One region of the Actinoplanes sp. NPDC051388 genome, then DNA from elsewhere that is predicted to be linked to it. Evidence: riboswitches for the same ligand, from Rfam matches in the RefSeq annotation. Region 1 holds a riboswitch; each other region holds the start of a gene.
The links. A riboswitch is a leader RNA that binds a small molecule or an ion and turns the genes downstream of it on or off. The one in region 1 is predicted to bind cyclic di-AMP.

Region 2: linked by a shared signal. The riboswitch ahead of ACZ6TI_RS28815 (C40 family peptidase) and the one ahead of ACZ6TI_RS15780 (C40 family peptidase) in region 1 are both predicted to bind cyclic di-AMP.
Region 3: linked by a shared signal. The riboswitch ahead of ACZ6TI_RS21160 (C40 family peptidase) and the one ahead of ACZ6TI_RS15780 (C40 family peptidase) in region 1 are both predicted to bind cyclic di-AMP.

Annotation. Positions count from the first base shown of each region.
Region 1 is NZ_JBVJIP010000005.1:336,410-342,738, forward strand. Features, by position in the region: gene ACZ6TI_RS15765 (YibE/F family protein) at 1-1,065, opposite strand, end outside; gene ACZ6TI_RS15770 (hypothetical protein) at 1,038-2,180, opposite strand; gene ACZ6TI_RS15775 (diguanylate cyclase domain-containing protein) at 2,301-3,749, shown strand; gene ACZ6TI_RS15780 (C40 family peptidase) at 3,756-4,715, opposite strand; cyclic di-AMP (ydaO/yuaA leader) riboswitch at 4,730-4,866, opposite strand; gene ACZ6TI_RS15785 (M56 family metallopeptidase) at 4,959-5,837, opposite strand; gene ACZ6TI_RS15790 (BlaI/MecI/CopY family transcriptional regulator) at 5,834-6,178, opposite strand; gene ACZ6TI_RS15795 (cytochrome ubiquinol oxidase subunit I) at 6,253-6,329, shown strand, end outside.
Region 2 is NZ_JBVJIP010000012.1:214,650-220,978, reverse strand. Features, by position in the region: gene ACZ6TI_RS28845 (ANTAR domain-containing protein) at 1-97, opposite strand, end outside; gene ACZ6TI_RS28840 (hypothetical protein) at 250-441, opposite strand; gene ACZ6TI_RS28835 (hypothetical protein) at 995-1,165, shown strand; gene ACZ6TI_RS28830 (DUF6158 family protein) at 1,162-1,398, opposite strand; gene ACZ6TI_RS28825 (hypothetical protein) at 1,475-1,888, shown strand; gene ACZ6TI_RS28820 (DUF3817 domain-containing protein) at 1,901-2,245, shown strand; cyclic di-AMP (ydaO/yuaA leader) riboswitch at 2,423-2,556, shown strand; gene ACZ6TI_RS28815 (C40 family peptidase) at 2,584-3,528, shown strand; gene ACZ6TI_RS28810 (sigma-70 family RNA polymerase sigma factor) at 3,596-4,597, opposite strand; gene ACZ6TI_RS28805 (SDR family NAD(P)-dependent oxidoreductase) at 5,160-5,843, shown strand; gene ACZ6TI_RS28800 (dTMP kinase) at 5,840-6,329, opposite strand, start outside.
Region 3 is NZ_JBVJIP010000008.1:96,368-102,696, forward strand. Features, by position in the region: gene rsmH (16S rRNA (cytosine(1402)-N(4))-methyltransferase RsmH) at 1-348, opposite strand, end outside; gene mraZ (division/cell wall cluster transcriptional repressor MraZ) at 529-960, opposite strand; gene ACZ6TI_RS21160 (C40 family peptidase) at 1,347-2,156, opposite strand; cyclic di-AMP (ydaO/yuaA leader) riboswitch at 2,163-2,345, opposite strand; gene ACZ6TI_RS21165 (MurT ligase domain-containing protein) at 2,756-3,976, shown strand; gene ACZ6TI_RS21170 (type 1 glutamine amidotransferase) at 3,966-4,679, shown strand; gene ACZ6TI_RS21175 (TVP38/TMEM64 family protein) at 4,720-5,481, shown strand; gene leuS (leucine--tRNA ligase) at 5,803-6,329, opposite strand, start outside.

The DNA.
Region 1 (6,329 bases):
GAACTCGCCGGTCAGCAGCTCCCCGATCGGCTGGCTGCTCGCCGCGATCAACAGGAGCAAGGGCAGAGAGGCTCCGGCGTACGCCAGGACGATCGTGTTCACCGCCGAGCCGACGTGCGCCCGGCCCACCCGGATGGCCGCGGAGTACAGCCCCCGGCGGGACCGGGCGCCGCCCGCGGCCATCTCGGCGACCGTGACGGCCTGGGTCACTGTCACGTCGTCCAGCACGCCGAGGGCGCCGATCACGATGCCGGCCAGCAGCAGCCCGCGCAGGTCGAGATCGCCCACGGACGCGGACAGATAGATGCTGTCGTCGGTGCCCGCGCCGCTCAGGTTCAGCAGGCCGGTGAACGCCGCGCCCAGCAGCCCGGTGAGCACCAGGCTGGCCAGGGTCCCGGCCACCGCCACCGAGATGTGCACGCTGACACCGTGGGTCAGATAGAGCGCCGCGAACATGATCGCCGCCGCGCCGACCACGGCCACCAGCAGCGGCGGCGAGCCGTCCAGGATCGCGGGCAGCACGAAGAACAGCAGGATCGCGAAGGACACCGCCAGGCCGGCCAGCGAGGTCAGCCCGCGCAGCCGCCCGAAGGCCAGCACCACGGCCACGGTCAGCGCCACCAGCCAGAGCAGCGGCGTCGAGCGTTGCAGGTCGACCACCGAGTACGAGCGCCCGCCGGGCACCGCGTCCGGGTAGTACAGCAGCACCACGTCGTCGCCCACCTCGAGCCGCGGCGCGCCCGGCCCCTGCGGCAGGTCGACGGTCTGCTCGGTGTCCGCACCCGGCCCGTCGGTGATCCGGACCTGAGCCGAGCCGCAGCGGCCGGCCGGGCACTGCTGCTCGGTCACCGCGACCACGGTGCCCAGCGCACGCTCGCCGCCACCGGCCGCCGGCGGGGTGGTCTCGACCCGGCCGGGCCAGAGCACGATCAGCGCGATCAGCGTGAGCAGGGCGGCCGGGACGAGCACCGCGGTGACGATGCGGCGGGTGCGCCGGGACGCGGCGGGCGGGGACGCGGCGTGCGCGTGCGCGTGGGTCACTTCCGTCGGGCCGGGTCGTTCCACGCCTCACGCAGCTCCCGCTTGGTGGTCTGCCACCACTCCTTCAGGTCGGCGCCGAAGTCGCGGAAGTCGCCACGCAGGTCGTCCATCGCCCAGACGAAGCCGGGGTCGTCGAGGCGGATGCCCATCCGTTCGGCGAAGCCCAGCAGCCACAGCACGACCACCAGCCCGAGCGCCACCACCGGCAGCGGGGACGCGACCGTCACGGCGTACCAGACGAGGAGGGTGACGATCGCGATCACCGTGCCCAGGCCGCCGAGCGCGGCGCGGCGCAGCAGCCGCGGCGCCAGGCGCAGGCACCGCCAGGGCAGCGTGCCGGCCGGGATCAGCACTCGCGCGGCCAGGCCGGTGGCGCCGAGCGCGACCGCGGCCGCGAACAGCCGGGCGAACTCCCAGTCGAGGTGCGCCGGGATCATCACCAGCAGGACCGCCGGGGCGAGCCACTTGCGCAGCCCGCTGAGCAGGCTGCGGATCGGCCAGGTCATCGAGATCACATCGGGGCGCGCCGGGTCGTCGCGGGCCACGCCGTGCAGGCCGCGCATCGATCGGCCGACCTTGAGCCGCTCGGCGTCGAGCATCGCGACCAGCCACCGGCCGTAGGTGTTGGCCGGATCCTGGGCCAGCGCCTTGCAGGCGGCGTCGAAGGCGGCCTCGCGGTCTCCCGCCTCCCGTTCCACCGCGGCCAGGGTGAGCAGGCTCTCCACCGAGTCCGGCGCCAGCTCCAGCGCCTGCCGGGCCGCGGCGCGAGCCGGTTCGGCCTTGCGATCTGCCGAGTACGCCCGGGCCAGCACCCGATGCCCGGCGGGATCGTGCGGGGCCAGCCGCGCCGACTCCAGCGCCGCCGTGATCGCCGCCGCCGTGCGCAACAGCGCGATCAGGCTCTCCGCGCGCTCGGCGTGCGCACCGGCCAGCTCCGGATCGGCGGCCAGCGCGGCGTCGCAGGCGTCCACCGCCGACGGGTACTCCCGCCGCATCCGCAACACGAATCCCAGCAGCACCAGCAGCTCCGGGTCGGCGGGCGCGGCGGCCAGGCCGTCGCGCAGCAACCGCTCGGCATCGTGGTAGCGACCGGTCTCGGCGAGCCCACGCGCCTGCCGGTAGGTCGCCGCTTCGGTCATGGGTTGCGATTATGCCTCGCCCGGTTGAGGTTTCCGGCGCGGAAGGGCTCAATTCGGCGTCCGGCGGCCGATGTTTGCCCTTGCACCCGGGCGGACCGGGCGCGGTGGAGGGACGACGAGATGCGCGCGCTCTGGGCCACGGCCCTGCGGTTCGGCCGGAACGGGATGGAACCGATCCTGGTCCTGGCCGTGGTCGCCGGGCTGCGCGTGTTCGGCCTCTCCGGCGACACGCCGCTGTGGCTGATCGCCGCCGCGCTGATCGCCGGCACCGTCTGGCAGCAGCCCGGGGTGCAGAGCCGGCTGTCCGGCGGCGTGCCGGGCGGGCGGCTGTGGCTGCGCGTCGTCCTGCACGTGCTGCAGACCACCGCGGTCATGTACATGGTCGGCTGGGGCGCGCTGCTGGCCGTCGCACACCTGCACATCTTCACGCTCTACCTCAAGGAGGACGGCTCCCGCTCGTGGAAGCCGCTGGCCGTCAGCAGCGCCATCTCCCTCGGGCTGGGCGAACTGGCATTCGCCGGCGGCCTGCTGAACAGCTATCTGCCACTCCCGCAGGGTCACGGCGTCTCGCTGCTGATCGCCCTGGGCACGCTGACCACGGCCCGGGTGATCGGGCACTCCACCGAGATGCGGGAGCGGGCCGAGGGCGCGTTGCGGGCCAGCGAGGAGCGCTTCCGGGCGCTGCTGCGGGACGGCTCGGAGGTGGTCACGATGTCCGAGGCGAACGGCACGGTGACCTACGTGAGCCAGGCGATCGCCCAGGTGATGGGCTGGTTCCCGAACGACGTGGTGGGCCACCGCCTACGCGAGTACGTGCACCCGGACGACGTGCTGGCGGATGCCGAGCTGCACGAGCGGGTGCTGGCCGGCGACGGCACCACCGAGCACGCCGCCGAGATGCGCTACCGGCACGCGGACGGCGGCTGGCACTGGCACGAGGTGATTCTGCGCAACATGCTCGCCCACCCCGAGGTGCACGCGGTCGTCGGCCACCACCGGGACATCACCGAGCGGCGGGCGGTGCAGGACCGGATCGCGTACGCCGCCGCGCATGACAGCCTGACCGGGCTGGCGAACGGGCCGACGCTGACCCGCGACCTCGAGCGCGCGCTGGCCCAGGGCACCCGCTACCAGTACCCGGTCGGGATGCTCTTCCTGGACCTGGACGGCTTCAAACAGGTCAACGACACGTACGGGCACGACGTCGGCGACCAGCTGCTGCACACCATCGCGGAGGTGGTGCGCGGGACCGTGCGGGACACCGACACCGTGGGCCGGCTGGGCGGCGACGAGTTCGGCGTGGTGCTGAGCCGGGTCGGCGGCGCGGACGAGGCGATGGCCGTGGCGCAGCGCATCATCGAGGGCATCGACCAGCACCGGTCGGTGGCCGGCCTGCGGCTCGACGTCGGTTGCAGCGTCGGCGTGGCGATCGCCTTCCCGGGCGGCAGCGACGCGAAGACCATGCTGCGGCACGCGGACGCGGCGATGTACCGCTCGAAGCGCCGCGCCCGCAACGGCTTCCAGCTCTACGTCGAGGACAACCTCGAAGCGCCCTGGCTGCAGCCCTGAGGTCTCTCAGCCCGGTCGGCGGTAGCCGGCGATCGGGCCGCGGTCGATGGTCGCCATGCGCACGTGGTCACCGGTGTGCGGCGCGTGCACGACCTCGCCGCCGCCGATGTAGATGGCCACGTGATGCAGGCTGCCCGGGTAGTAGAACACCAGGTCGCCGGGTTTCAGCTCGGCCCTGGTGACGGCCCGGCCCTCGCCCCACTGGTCGCGGGTGTAGTGCTCGAGGTGCACCCCCACGCTGGCCCAGGCGGTCTTGGTGAGCCCGGAGCAGTCGTAGCCGCCCGGTCCCTCGGCGCCGAAGATGTACGGCTTGCCGATCAGGTCACAGGCCTTCTGCGCGGCCCGCCCGCCCTTGTCCCGGGTGTAGGTGACCGGGCACGGGCCGGTGCGGAACGCCCCGTCGTCGGCGCTGCTGCCATAGGCCTTGATCCGGAGCTTCTGCAGCTCGCCGATTTTCTTCTCGATGCCGGCCTTGCTGCGGGCCAGCCCGGCGTCCTGGGTGGCCAGGGTCTGGGTCAGCGTGTCCAGGTCGCGCTTGTCCCCGCTGAGCTTGTCGCGCAGCTCGGCGACGTCCTTGACCTCGGCGCGCTGGTGCTTCGCGTACTGGTCCAGGAACATCAGCTTGTCGGTGAGGCCGGTGGTGGTCCCGGTCATGATCATGGCGCGCATCGCGCTGGGCGACCCCTGCATGTACGCGTCCGCGGCCATCCCGCGCACCTGCGCCATGGCGACGTTGACCTCGATCTCGAGCGGGGTCAGCCGCTTCTGGATGGCGGCCAGGTTGCGGCGGTTGGCGATCAGCTTGTTGTGCACGTTGTTGTACTGCTCGATGACCGGCTCGAGCTTGTTCCACTCGGCGTCGATCTGGGCCTCGACGCCGGACGGCGTGGGCTCGGCGTGGACCGGGGCGACCGGCGCGACGATGACGGCCGCGGCGGCGGCGAGAACGACAAGCAGGCGGCGCACGTGGGGGCGGATCCCTTTCTTCCCTCAGCCGCCGACCGGGTTAGCTGACGGGTTCGCGAGGGAAGCGCTCGCGGCCGCAGACTCTGCGGCTTCACCCCAACTGCTCGGGTCCCCGATGCACGCACGGAGCGTGATTAGGCGGTGGCCCGTCAGGTCGGCCGGTGTGGACGACGGGGGACTGCCGAGCCGCGGACCACCGTACCCGGGTTGCGGTTGATCGGAAACGCGGCCGCCCGGTGTCACTCACAGTGGCCAGCGGTTGACCGCGGCACTGAGCCACGGGACCACCACGACGACCGTCGGCAGGACCAGCAACGCGACTGCGGCGGCCACCACGAGCAGGGTCAGCGCGGCCGATCGGGGGTGCGGCGCGGCCAGCCGGTCGAGGCGCCGGCGGCGGTCCTCCCCCGCGCCTTCGTCGCTCAGCCTGGCGAGCGCGCCGGCCACCGGCGCGGCGCCCTCGCGGTCGGTGGCGGCGTCGTCGGCGACCATCTCCAACAACAGGTGTACGGCGTCCAGCGGCGCCCGCGATCGCAGCGGCCGCGGCACCGCCCGGTAGAACGCGGTGAACGACTCGCGGACCAGCTCGTGCCGGTGCCGCAGGTGCGCCTGCTCGTGCGCGATCACCGCGGCCACCTGAGCGTCGTCCAGCACGTCCAGGGCGCCGCCGGTGAGCACCACCCGCGGCGAGCGGCCGGCCACGCAGTAGGCCAGCGGCTGTGCGCCGTCGAGCACCCGCAGGCCCTCGACGTCCAGGCCGTGGCGCTTCTCCGCGGTGTCCAGCAGATCCACCAGCAGGCGGTGCCGGGCGCGGCGGGCCCGGGATCGCCACATCACGCCGGCCAGCGACACCAGCAGCCGCAGCACGATCACCGCGGCCACCGCCAGGGCGCCGATCAGCGCGACGGTGGCCGCCCGGCGGCCGCTGCCGGCGGCGCGGATCAGCTCCTCCGGGCCGGCCAGCACCACGCCCAGCGCGCACAGCACGCCGGCCAGGGTGATCGCCTGCCAGAGCAGCACGGCGGCGGCGGGCGCCCGGTCCGGCCAGCGGGCGCCGGCCAGCACCCCGGGCACGACCAGCGACAGCGTCAGCCCGAGCGCGCCCAGGAGCAGGGCGGTCACTTCTGCCGGGCCGCCTCGATCGCCGCCGCCAGGGCGTCGGGCGAGAGCTGGCCCACGAAGTACGCCAGGGCCGCGTCCTGGTCGGGGGTGTCGCCGAGCGCGTCCAGCATCAGCGCCGCGGTCATCTGCTCGCGGGTCTGCGCGGGCAGGTAACGAAAGGCGCGGCCGTCCCGCTCGCGGGTCACCACGGACTTCTTGGCCAGCCGGTCGAGCACCGTCATCACCGTCGTGTAGGCCAGGTCGCGGCCGCTCAGGCGCTCGTGCACCTCGCGCACGGTCAGCGGCCCGCCGGCCTCCCACAACTGCGTCATGACCTCACGTTCCAGGTCTCCCAGCGCCATGTGAGCCATCCTACTGCACGACGTAGTACTACTCGTCGTAGTATCTACTACAGGACGTCGTAGAGGAGTCTTCCATGGACGTGCTGGACCTGACCCGGCTGCAGTTCGCCGTCGTCACGATCTACCACTACTTCTTCGTGCCGCTGTCGAT
Region 2 (6,329 bases), on a different contig from region 1:
CGGTGGGAAGTGCTACTTGGCCGGTGATGGGGTGTTCCGTCTCGGTGTAGTGGGCCGGCGCCGCGTTCGTGGCACCGGTGTTGCCCTGTCCAGGCACGCGCGTCGGGACCGTGCGACGTGTCTGGTTGGGTGCGGACGCGCCGCTCCCCTGCGGAACTCGCCGCGGGACGACTCGCCCGCCGCTCCGTCGTGGGTCAGGCACGCGACGGATCCTGCCACGCCGCCGCCGTACCCGAAAGTTTTGTGCCCCTACCGGGTGCCTTCGATGGGTGTGACCGTCTGGTCCGAGGTGCGGTGTTCGCGCGCCAGGCCGAGATCGTCCTCGCGCTCGTCCGACTCCGCCAGAATGGCCTCGGCCTGCGCTTCCGGGTCGGCACTGCCCGCCGCCAACTCCTCCGGCAACAGTTCCGCCGCCCGCTGCTCCGCCCGTGAGTCATCCATGAAGATCACCGTTACCCGCACATCTGTCGGAAAAACATCAAGATCAAACCCGGGTCGCAGCGGGGTGGGTGGTCCAGACCGTCACTCCCGTCGAGGGTCAGCTCGCTGGCGCTCGCCTCCACCTGCGTGAGTGGCCACTCCCAAGAGCCAAAGACCCAAAACCGGGAGTGGCCGCTCCCAAGAGCGAAGACCCAAAAACCGGGAGTGGCCACTCCCAAGAGCGAAGACCCAAAAACCGGGAGTGGCCACTCCCAAGAGCGAAGACCCGAAGCCCGGAGTGGCGACTCCCAGGAGCGAAGACCCAAAGCAGTGCGCCGCCCCCGGGAATCCCGAAGGCGGCGCGGATGTCGGTGCGCATGTCGCCTCGCGGCGAAAGGCACAACACGGCTCCAGCCGGACTGGTATTCCGTGAAGGCAAAGGGTGAGGCCCGGGGACAGTGGACGCACCGACATCTGCTCTCAACTGTCGGTCGGCCCCGATGATTCCATGACCGGTTGTGACGCAGACCACACACATCGTTTGCGCCGAAGATCGCCGGGTAGGTGCTCCGGCATGACCCAGCAGGAGCACTTAGAGGCCTTCGACTCGGACGACACGGATGTCGACTTCGCCAACGAGCACGAGGACACCACCGTCGACGCGGACGTCAGCGGCGACCGCGACCAGGCCGAGACCGAGAGCCCCGAGGGCTGGGACGGTCTGGACCAGGACGGCCCCCCTTAGAAGTCCTGCGTCAACCGGGACGGATCGATCTCCCGCCCGGGGTGCCGGCTCAGATACTCCGTCTCCAGCTCCGCTGTCCGGCGCAGATGGTTGGACAGCGCCGCGTCCGGGCCAAAGCGCAAGGTGTCCAGCCGCGTCCGGTGCAGGCTGTGCAGCTCGCGCAGCAGGTCGTCGTCGCCGAGACCGGCCGGATCGATGCCGGTCTCCTGCACCACGAACTCGGGATCAGTCATCTCGGCCTCCTGATCGGGTCCGCACAGCCATGCCCGCCCAGGCCGGGCCCAAACCGCCACGGCTACGCTGACAGGCATGAAAGGGCTGTGGACCCCGGCCTGGATAGCGCGCCACGTGGCCGCGCTCGTCCTCGTGCCGGCGTTCCTCGGCCTCGGCTGGTGGCAATACACGCGCGCCACCGAGGGCAACGCTCTCAGCTGGGGTTACGCGTTCCAGTGGCCGGTCTTCGCGGGCTTCGTCGTCTTCCTGTGGTGGCGCGAGGTCAAGCTCGAGCGCCACGGGAAGCCGCAGGACACGCCCGCCCCAGAGGTGGAAAGGCGGCCAGGTTCGCCTGTTACGGTCGGCCGCCCCATCCGGGTGCCGGCCCGCCCCGCCGCCGGGGACGATGCCGACGATCCGGAGCTGACCGCCTACAACGATTACCTCGCCTGGCTGGCCACCCATCCCGGCGCCAGGCCGGGCGACTACCCGGGCAAGAGCAAGAGATAAGGACGAGGAACAGTGCAGGGAGCTCTCACCCGCTACCGGATCATCGCCTGGATCGTCGGCGTGGTCCTGATCCTCCTGGTCGTGGTGGGCATGCCGCTGAAATACCTGGCCGACAACGACGCCGTGGTCGCCGGCGTCGGCCCGGCGCACGGCTTCCTCTTCATCCTCTATGTGCTGGCCACCTTCGACCTGGGCCGCCGCCTGCAGTGGCCGCTCACCCAGATGCTGCTGATCATGCTCGCCGGCACGATCCCGTTCCTGTCCTTCTGGGCCGAGCGGAAAGTGTCACATCAATGGGCTCGCGGCAATTCCGATAAGTCCGATTCCGGCACCGAAGGTCACGCTCTGAAAGCGTAAACACACGGACTGGTGCGCATCTCATTGCCATTGGCATAAGTCACTCTTAGAAAACTTGTAATTCTAAGATTCGCCGATAAGTTGATGCGGTTGGTCCGGTCTGCAGCCACAACCCTCCGGTGGCGCCGGCCCAGCGCCGCCGAGTCAATCCGGCCGACCGCGCCGAGGCCCACATCCCCATCGGGCCCGCGGAGTGGACAGCCGGTGAGCCGGGGAACCAGGTAACTGGGGTGAATCCGCTCCCCCGAGCGGTAGGACCATCTTCCGTCCGAACCCGTCAGCTAACCCGGTAGGCGGCCAGGCGGAAGAAAGGCCTCATAGCGTTGTCACACGCCCGTTTGAGGTTCCGGACGCTCGCCGTCGCCACACTGGCGCTGGCCATCACCGGGACCACTGCGACGGCCGCGCACGCGGAGCCGTCGAAGGCTGAGCTCACCAAGCAGATCCAGAAGGCGTCGGACGATCTCGAGGACGTGGTCGAGTCGTTCAACGGCATGAAGATCACCATCGCGAAGACCAAGAGCGATCAGCTCAAGCTGACGCAGTCGCTCGGTCCGGCCAAAGAGGCGCTCAAGGTCGCCACGGCCGAGATGGGTGAGATCGCCGCGACCGCCTACAAGCAGGGCGACATCGGCACGGTGAACGTCGTGCTCAACGGCCCCGGCAACCTGCTCGACCGGATGAGCGTCATCGAGCAGATGACCCGTGACCGGCAGCGCAAGATCAACGACTTCACGGCGACGACGCAGGACTACGACGCCCGTCAGGCCGCCCTGAAGACGCTGCAGACCAAGCAGACCGCTCAGCTGAACGAGCTCAGCAAGCGCAAGAAGAAGATCGAGAACGACCTCAAGAAGCTGTACGCCATGCGCACCGCGGCATACGGCAAGGCGACGTCGTCGGGCAGCAAGTACACCGGCACGATCCCGAACATCGCCGGTTCCGCGGGCAAGGCGGTCTCGTTCGCCTACAACGCGATCGGCGTCATGTACAAGTACGGCGCCGACGGCCCGAACGGCTACGACTGCTCCGGCCTGACCTCCGCGGCCTGGCGTGCGGCGGGCAAGTCGCTGCCGCACAAGGCTTCCGCGCAGATCGGCGCGACGACTCCGATCAGCAAGGGCGACCTGAAACCGGGCGACCTGGTGTTCTTCCGCAACGGCGGGCACGTCGGGCTCTATGTCGGCGGCGGCATGATGATCGACGCCTCCCATGCCGGCGAGCCGGTGAAGAAACGTTCGATCACCGTGATGTCTCCGACCGGGTACGGCCGGGTCAAGTAACCGGCCACGAGCACAACGAAAGGGCCGGTTCCCCTCGCGGGGAACCGGCCCTTTTCGCGTACCCGAATCAGGCGGCCTGCAGGCCCTCGGCCCGAGCCAGCTCACGCAGCCGGCCCAGCGCCTGGATCTCCAGCTGGCGGATCCGCTCACGGGAGAGCGAGAACCGCGAGGCGACCTCGGTGAGCGAGTGCTCCCGGCCGTCCTCGAGCCCGTAACGCGCCCGCATGATGCCGGCCGACCGGTCGTCCAGGTGGTTGAGCAGACCCTCGATGCGTGACCGCTCCAGTGCGGTCAGCACGATCTCCTCGGGCGACGGGGCGTCGCTGTCGGCCACCAGGTCGCCGAGGTTGGTGTCACCGTCGTCGCCCACCGGGGTGTCCAGCGAGACCGTGTCCTGCGCCCAGCGGGTGAGCTCGGTGACGCGCTCCACCGTCACGCCCAGCGCCTTGGCGATCTGCGCCGGCTCCGGGTCGGCGCCGAGCTCACGAACGAGCTGGCGGGTGACGTTGCGCATCCGGTTGACGTCCTCGACCAGGTGCACGGGCAAGCGCACGGTGCGCTCCTGCTGCGCGATGGCCCGGCTGATCGCCTGACGGATCCACCACGTCGCGTACGTCGAGAACTTGTAGCCGCGCTCGTAGTCGAACTTCTCGACGGCGCGGACGAGGCCGGTGTTGCCCTCTTGAATCAAGTCGAGCATCGGCATGCCGGATCGCACGTAACGCCGTGCGATCGAAACGACCAGCCGCAGGTTGGCGCGGATGAACAGGTCCTTCGCGCGCTTCCCGTCGGTGACCAGCCGCTCGAACTCCTCCTGGCTGACACCCCGCCGGACCTCGCCCTCTTCGAGCAGGTGCTCGGCGTAGAGGCCGGCTTCGATGGCCTTCGAGAGTTCGACCTCTCGGGCCGCGTCCAACAGTGGCGTCCGGGAGATTTCGTGCAGGTACACTCCAACGAGGTCGCGCTCCTCGGCAACCTCATCGGTCCGCATCACGGTGTTCTTCTCCACGCTCTCCACGGTCCCCTCATTGCCTTCACTAACCCTGTTACGGGCGATACCTGCGTCCATCAGTCCCTCCCCGTAACGTCCGCAGTTCTAGCCATTGCCGAACTGCTACATCCACAACAGATGGCGTCCCGCAGTGATTCCGGCTGGTGGATCGAAAGTGTCACGAGTGTCTGAGCGCTGGCTGAGAGCCCGATGCATACTTACTGAGGAACGCCCTCACATAGTCATTCGGAGCCGCACCCGGCGTTGGATGCGTTGACACACGCATACCCTTCGCCCGCTTCATGACACCATCGACCCCTCATCCGCCACAGCGACGGGCATCACGACCGCACCTGCGACCCTCGTCACTACCCTGTACGGCTGGGTTGCCAGGAGGGTTCACACGCAGGATCGGCCGGTTGCCACGGGGTTTGAAGCAAACTCCGGCACGAACGGCTCGTCACCGTGGTGAAACCCGGGCCACGAGCCACAATGCGCCACGTTGCGCCGCAGTTCACTCGCCCGTCCGGGTGACTGACATGCCGGGTTACATCCTTTCGGGAAACTGGTGCCCCGTCGATCTCATTAGCAGCCAGGACGTGACGGAAAACACATACGTCTGACGTGCTTGGATTGGCTCATGGAACGCACCGCATTGATCACCGGAGGCGCCGGCGGCCTCGGTTCGGCAGTTGTCTCCACATTCGTCGAAGCGGGCTGGCGGGTGGTCGCTCCGGTCCGAGCCGGCTCGGCCGCCCGATTGCCGGCCGGCGCGACCGCGGTTGAGACCGATCTCACGGTCCCAGCCGACGTCGGCCACGCGATCTCGGTCGCCACCGGCGAGGAGGGCGCGCCGCTCACCGCGGTGGTCAATCTCGTCGGCGGGTACGCGGGCGGCGGCCGCGTGCACGAGACGCCGATCGACGACTTCGAGGCGATGCTCAGGGTCAACCTGCGCCCGCTCTATCTGGTCACCTCGGCCGCGCTCCCGGCCCTGCTGGCAGCCGGTGGCGGCTCGATCGTCTGCGTCTCCTCCCGGGCCGCGGTGGCGCCGTTCCCGGGCGCCGCGGGCTATGTGACGGCCAAGGCGGCGGTGCTGGCGTTCGCGAATGCGGTGGCGGTCGAATATCGGGGGCAGGGAGTGCGGTGCAACACCGTGCTGCCGAGCGTGATCGACACTCCGGCCAACCGGCAGAACCAGCCGAACGGCAAGGTGGAGAACTGGGTCACCCCGGCGGACATCGCCAAGGTGATCCTCTTCCTTGCCGGGGACGACTCGAAGCCGACCAGCGGCGCGACCGTGCCGGTCTACGGCAACGCCTAGAACGACTCGAGGAACTGCCAGCCGAGCGCGGCGACGGCGGTGGCCAACGAGCCGAAGGCCAGGATCGTCTCCCGCGGTGTGCCGGACAGCAGGGCGAGCGCGTGCGGGTCGGGCGACGGCTGCGGCAGGTGCGCCCGGATCTCGGCGGCGACCTTGTCCGGGGTGCCGTTGGCGTCGATCACCACGAAGCTCGGGAACTCCGGCAACGACCGGTAGGCCGCGTCGGCCCGGCGCAGGTAGTCCATCTCCTCGTGGTCGTAGCCCCGGGCCTCGATCCGGTCGTGCGCCACCTGCGGGTCGACGGCCAGCAGGAACGTCACGTCCGGCCGCGGAAACAGGTGGTAGGCCAGGCGGGCCCGGCGCTCGGCGGCCGGCTTGGCTCCGCGGGCGCGGAGGCTCGCGTACTGGCAGAAGGCGTAGCGGTCCATCACCACGGTCTCGCGGGTGAGCGAGCGGCGCAGCAGCGTGCGGAGGATGGCCAGCCAG
Region 3 (6,329 bases), on a different contig from region 1:
GCCACTGTGGAAATCCCGGTGGCCCAGGTCGTCGAGCACCGACGGCAGCTCGTCGTAGACCGCGTGCACCAGGTGCACCCGGTCCGCGAAGCGGGCCAGTCGCCGGCGGCTGTGCGCGAGCGCCTCCTGATCACGGTCGAGTCCGATCAGGACCGCGGCCGGGAACCGCTCGAGCACCGCCTCGGCGTGACCGCCGAGACCGAGAGTGAAGTCGACGTGTATCCGGTTTTCAATCTGGTGTTTTCCGCCGCGTGTTGGCTCAGCAGACGGGAGCTCCAGCGCGGGAGCGAGCAGCTCGAGACAGCGCTCGAGCAGCACTGGCACGTGCGTGCCACGAAGCTCCCCCACGTCGACCCCCAGTCGCCAGGCTGAATTGCGTCACCCGGTGGTCCGACCGGACGTCGAATCCGTACCGCCAGATCCCCATCCGCTCGTGCCCACTGCCGGGGCGTCGCGCCTGGCACCGGGGAAGAGGTGCCAGGAACTCAAGCGGGTGGAGATCTCGCAGTACGGACGGCAGCGACGCCATCACAGTCCGCCGGGCAGCACCCCCTCCTCGATGTCGGCGAAGTCGTCCTCACTCGCCGAGAGGTAGTCCTCCCACGCCTGCTTGTCCCAGATCTCCACTCGAGTGCTGGCCCCGATCACCACCAGCTCACGCTCGAGGGTCGCGTACTCCCGCAGGTGCGACGGGATGGTGACCCGCCCCTGCTTGTCCGGGACCTCGTCGTGCGCGCTGGCGAAGAACACCCGGCTGTAGGCCCGGGCGGCTTTGTGCGTGACCGGCTGCTCGCGCAACTGCCCCGCGATGCGCTGGAACTCCGGCATCGGGAACACGTACAGGCAACGCTCCTGCCCCTTGGTGATCACGACACCCCCCGCCAACTCATCCCGGAACTTCGCCGGAAGGATCAGCCGCCCCTTTTCGTCCAGGCGTGGGGTATGCGTGCCGAGAAACATCGGCCACCCCCCTACGCCCTTGCCCGGCGGTTTCGCGGTCCGCCGAGTCGACTCCGGGCCGGCAGGTCCCCCCTGCCACTGCACTCCACTCTACTCCACTTCCCTCCACTCGCAACCGGAATGACGCCGTCCTTGAAATTGATTCGCGGATGAATGCGCAGCTCAGAGACGTGGAGGAGAAGTGGAGGGAGTTGCGCCTCGATCGGCGGTCCTAAACCCGACATCGCGCCTAGCCGGGCACGAAACCCTGCCCGAAATGGCGTCGGGGAGGGCTGTGGAGGGATCCGGGGAGCGAAGTAGAGGAGAAATGACAGTGGCGGGGCGCGACCCGGGAATCCCGGATCACGCCCCGCCCACTGTCCTACCTACCTGGCGGGTGCCGCTCCTCAGACGAGGCGGCGCACCACGTAGTTGCTGCCGATCATCTTGCGCTTGGAGACCCGGGCGCCGGAGTGCGGCGAGTCCCAGATCTTGCCACCGCCGGCGTAGACCGCGGCGTGGTAGCCGTACGACCCGGACCGGAAGATGATCAGGTCACCGGGCTTCTTGCCGCCCTTGCTGACCGACTTGCCGTACTTCTGCTGCGAGTTCGCCTTGTGCGGCAGCTTCCGCCCGGTCGTCTTCTTGTAGACGTAGAGCGTGAACCCCGAGCAGTCGAAGCGCTTCGGGCCCGCGGCGCCGTACTTGTACAGCGCGCCCTTGTGCTTCGCGGCCTCGGCGAGCACCTTCGTGCCACTCGCCTTGACCGTCACCTTGATGTAGTTGCTGCCGCCGGCCTTCGTCCCGCCGCCACCGAGGAACACGGTGCGGTAGGTGCCGGTGACGAGCGGCTTGCTGGTGAAGGTGACCGTGCCGGACTTGGACAGGCTCTTCGTCTGCCAGGTCTTCCACCCCTTGCGGTACGCCTGGAGGCGGACCTTTCCGGTGGTGACGACCTTGCCGGTCTTCGGGTTGATCACCTTCGCGGTCACTCGCACGGTCGAGCCGTAGGAGATGGTCCGCGTGTTCACGCTCTGGGTCACCTTCGCCGCGGGCAACGCGGCGGCGGCCGTCACGACCGACGTGGAGGCGGCGACGGGAGCGGCAGCCGCGGGCTGGCCGGCCACGAGCAGACCGGCGCAGAGGCTGAGACCCAGGGACAGTGCGATGCTGCCGGTGCCGATGCGGCGACCTCGGCTCGAACTGCTTCCGTGCACGGTAGAGATATCCCTCCGGCACGCCTGCGAGGTTAGCTGTCGGGTTCGGGCGGGAAGGTTGCCCGGCCGCGTTAGCGGCTTCACCCCAAGGCCTGAAGGAATCACCGCGGGTTCGCGGCGACCTTCGCGAGACCGGAAATGGGTCCCCCGTCCCTGCCCCCCACTGCCTATGTTCGGTCTTTCGCTTACTCGGGTCGCGGGACCGGACCGGGGCAGGGCTCGGCGTGATCCGGATCCGCACGAACGGCGAGCGGTCGCTCACCGGCGAGACCTTGCTACCGGATTTTTCGTACGGTCGCTGAGCGTGATTAGTGACCCAGAGTAATTGGCACATCGACGCGTGTCCGGTTTGTGATCGTCCAGAGAAAAATGCCGACGCACTGCGCATCGAAGCCATTACCGATTGTCGAAGTCGACTAGTGAATCAGAACACATAAATAAAGTGTGATGCCCCTATCACGAACGGGTTAAGGCTCCACCATTCATCTCATCAGCCGCCCCATCTGCCGGTTTCCGTCCGGCCGTTCGTCCGAGGCGCCTGGAGGCAACTCGACGTGGTGTCCGTTTCCGGTACTGTCGCGACCGTGACGGACGGGAAGATGCCCCTGCGGGCCAAGGTGGCGAGTTCCGTCTCGCGGACGGCGGCCGCGCTCTCGCGCGCCGCGGGCCGCGGCGACGGCTCGGTGATCGGCGGCTGGATCGGTCTGAAGATCGACCCGGACCTGCTGCGCAACCTGGCCAACGGGCGTGCCATCGCCTTGGTCTCGGGCACCAACGGCAAGACCACGACGACGCGGCTGACCGCCGCGGCGCTGGGAGTGCTGGGCCCGGTGGCGACCAACTCGTTCGGCGCCAACATGCCCACCGGGCACACGTCGGCGCTGGCCAAGGCCGGCGCCACGCCGTTCGCGGTGCTCGAGGTGGACGAGCACTACCTGGCTCGGGTGATCGACGAGACCACCCCGCGCGCGGTCGCGCTGCTCAACCTGAGCCGCGATCAGCTCGACCGGGCCAAAGAGGTCGCGATGATGGCGCAGATGTGGCGGACCGCGCTGGCCGGCCACCCCGACATCAGGGTGATCGCCAACGCGGACGACCCGATGGTGGTCTGGGGCGCGATCGCCAGCCCGCACGTCACCTGGTTCAGCGCCGGCCAGCGCTGGCACGACGACTCCTGGGTCTGCCCCGAGTGCGGCTCCGCCATCGAGCGGGCCAACGGTGACTGGTGGTGCACGGGGTGCCCGCTGCGCCGGCCGGACGCGCAGTGGGTCGTCGAGGACGACGGCGTGGTCGACCCGAACGGCGACTGGCACCTGGTCAAGCTGCAGCTGCCCGGCACGGTCAACCTGGGCAACGCGGCCGCCGCGCTGGCCACCGCCGCCGAGTTCGGCGTCCGCGCGATAGAGGGTGTGCCCCGCCTGGCCGCGGTCACCTCGGTGGCCGGGCGTTATGCGCAGGTCGACCGGGACGGCCGCAACATCCGGCTGCTGCTGGCCAAGAACCCGGCGAGCTGGCTCGAGGCGTTCGACATGGCCGACGTGGCGCCGACGCTGCTCTCCATCAACGCGCGCGACCCCGACGGCTTCGACACGTCCTGGCTCTATGACGTCGACTTCTCCCCGCTGCGCGGCCGGCCCGTGCTGATCACCGGCGACCGGGCGTACGACCTGGCCGTCCGGCTCGAGGTGAACCGTGTCCCGTTCCGGCACGTTAAGACCTTCGACGAGGCGATCCGAGAAACCCCGCCCGGGCGGCTCGAAGTGATCGCGAACTACACCGCATTCCAGGACATCCGAGCGGAGTTGGACCGTGTCAACTGAAAGCACGCTCCGGATCGTGTGGATCTATCCGGACCTGCTGTCGACGTACGGCGACCGCGGCAACATGCTGATCCTGGCGCACCGGGCGGCCCTGCGCGGCATCCCGGCGCAGACCCTCGAGGTCCGTTCCGACCAGCCGATGCCCTCGTCCGCCGACATATACCTGATCGGTGGCGGCGAGGACGGGCCGCAGGCGCTGGCGGCGCAGCGGCTGATCGCCGACGGCGGCGTGCACCGGGCGGTCGGTCAGGGCGCCGCGGTGCTGGCCATCTGCGCCGGTTACCAGCTTTTCGGTCACTCCTTCTTCGCCAAGGGGGCGAAAGTTCAGGGCCTCGGCCTGCTCGACCTGACCTCGGACCGGGGCGAGACCCGGGCGGTCGGCGAGCTGCGCGGCGACATCGACCCGCGGCTCGGGCTGCCGCCGCTGACCGGTTTCGAGAACCACGGCGGCCGCACCCACCTGGGATCGGGCGTCGCGCCGCTGGCCCGCGTGACCGCCGGGATCGGCAACGACGGGCAGACCGAGGGGGCCTGGCACGGCAAGATCCTCGGCACGTACAGCCACGGTCCGGCGCTGGCCCGCAACCCAGATGTAGCCGACCTGCTCCTGCGATGGGCCACCGGCGCGGATAGTCTTGCCCCCGTTGACGACACGTGGGCCGACCGGCTGAGAACCGAGAGACTCGCGGCAGCAAGCGCCTGACCTGCTCTAATCCCAAGACGAACCAGGAGTGCAAGCCTTTATGACTGACACCCTGATCGCCCCGCGGGGCCTTCTGCTCGCGGACCCTCAGGTTGCCGAAACGGCTCCCCTGGCAATTCTTCCCACCGCCCCCAAGATCACTCTGCGTCGCCGCCTGATCCGCTTCGGCGTCCTCGGCCTCGTGGTCGGCGGCCTCGCCGTGGCGGCCTCGGTGCTGCCGCTGCGCGACATCGCGGACGCGGTGGTCGCGCTCGGCCCCGCCGCCGCGGTCGCCATCGCAGTGGTCGGCGGGCTGCTGCTCTCGGTGCTCGTCCCCCGCACGGCGATCACGCTGGCCTGCGGCGCGCTGCTCGGCGCCGGCGTCGGCGCGGCGACCGCCCTGGCCGCCGCGGTGATCGCCGCGATCGCCACCTACTACGCGGGCCGCTGGGCCGGGCGGGGCGCGCTGGGCGCCAAGGCCGGCGGGCGGATGCAGCGCCTGGACGGCTGGCTCAACCGCCGTGGCCTCTCCGCGGTGCTGCTCGTGCGTTTCCTCCCGCTGGCGCCGTTCGGCCTGATCGGCTACGCCTACGGCACCACCAGCGTCTGCCGCAAGCGCTACCTGCTGGGCACCACGCTCGCCTCGATCCCGTCCGCGGTGTCCTACGCGGTGATCGGCGCGGCGGTGACCGCTCCCGGCGACCTGAACCCGATGAGCCTGGCGCCGGCCCTGATCGGCTTCGCCCTCACCACCACGATCGTGGTCCGCTGGCGCCGAGCCGCCCGCCGCGCGGCGGCGATCGCCACCGCCACCGCAATCTGACCCGAAGCACAGCGAAAGGCCCGGCCATTCGGCCGGGCCTTTCGTCTTGGCCGCATGCCGCCCGCCGCGCCGCCACCCGCCGCCCAGCGCGCCGCTACCCGCCGCCCAGCGCGCCGCTACCCGCAGCACCGCCGCCCAGCGCGCCGCTACCCGCAGCACCGCCGCCCAGCGCGCCGCCACCCGCCCGCCGCACCGCCACCTCCCCCACCCAGGCACTGGGTGGGCCTGAAATTAGGCGACGGCTACGACATTTCTGGCCGGCCATCCACAGCAGCACAAAAGGCCCGGCCCACCCGGGGCCGGGCCTTTCGCTTGTCTCAGTCAGACGACGACGCTGACCAGGCGGCCCGGCACCACGATGACCTTCTTCGGCTCGCGGCCGGCCAGCGACTCCGCCACCTCGGCCAGCGCCACCTCGCGCACCAGCGCCTCCGCCGCGTCCGGCGCCACCTCGACCCGCCCGCGGACCTTGCCGTTGATCTGCACCGGGTAGGTGATCGACTCGGCCTTCAGCAGCTCCGGGTCGGCCACCGGGAAGTCCGCATAGGCCAGCGTGCCCGAATGGCCCAGCTTCCCCCACAGCTCCTCGGCCATGTGCGGGGCGAACGGCGACAGCATCAGCACCAGTGGCTCGACCGCCTCGCGGGACGCGACCGGCAGCGGGGTCAGCCCGTTGGTCAGCTCGATCAGCTTGGCGATCGCGGTGTTGAACCGCAGCTCGTCCAGGTCGGTGCGGACGCCGTCGATGGTCCGGTGCAGCAGCCGGCGGGTCTTGGCGTCCAGCGGGTCGTCGGTGACCCGCACCGCGCCGGTCTCCTCGTCCACCACCAGCCGCCACACCCGCTGCA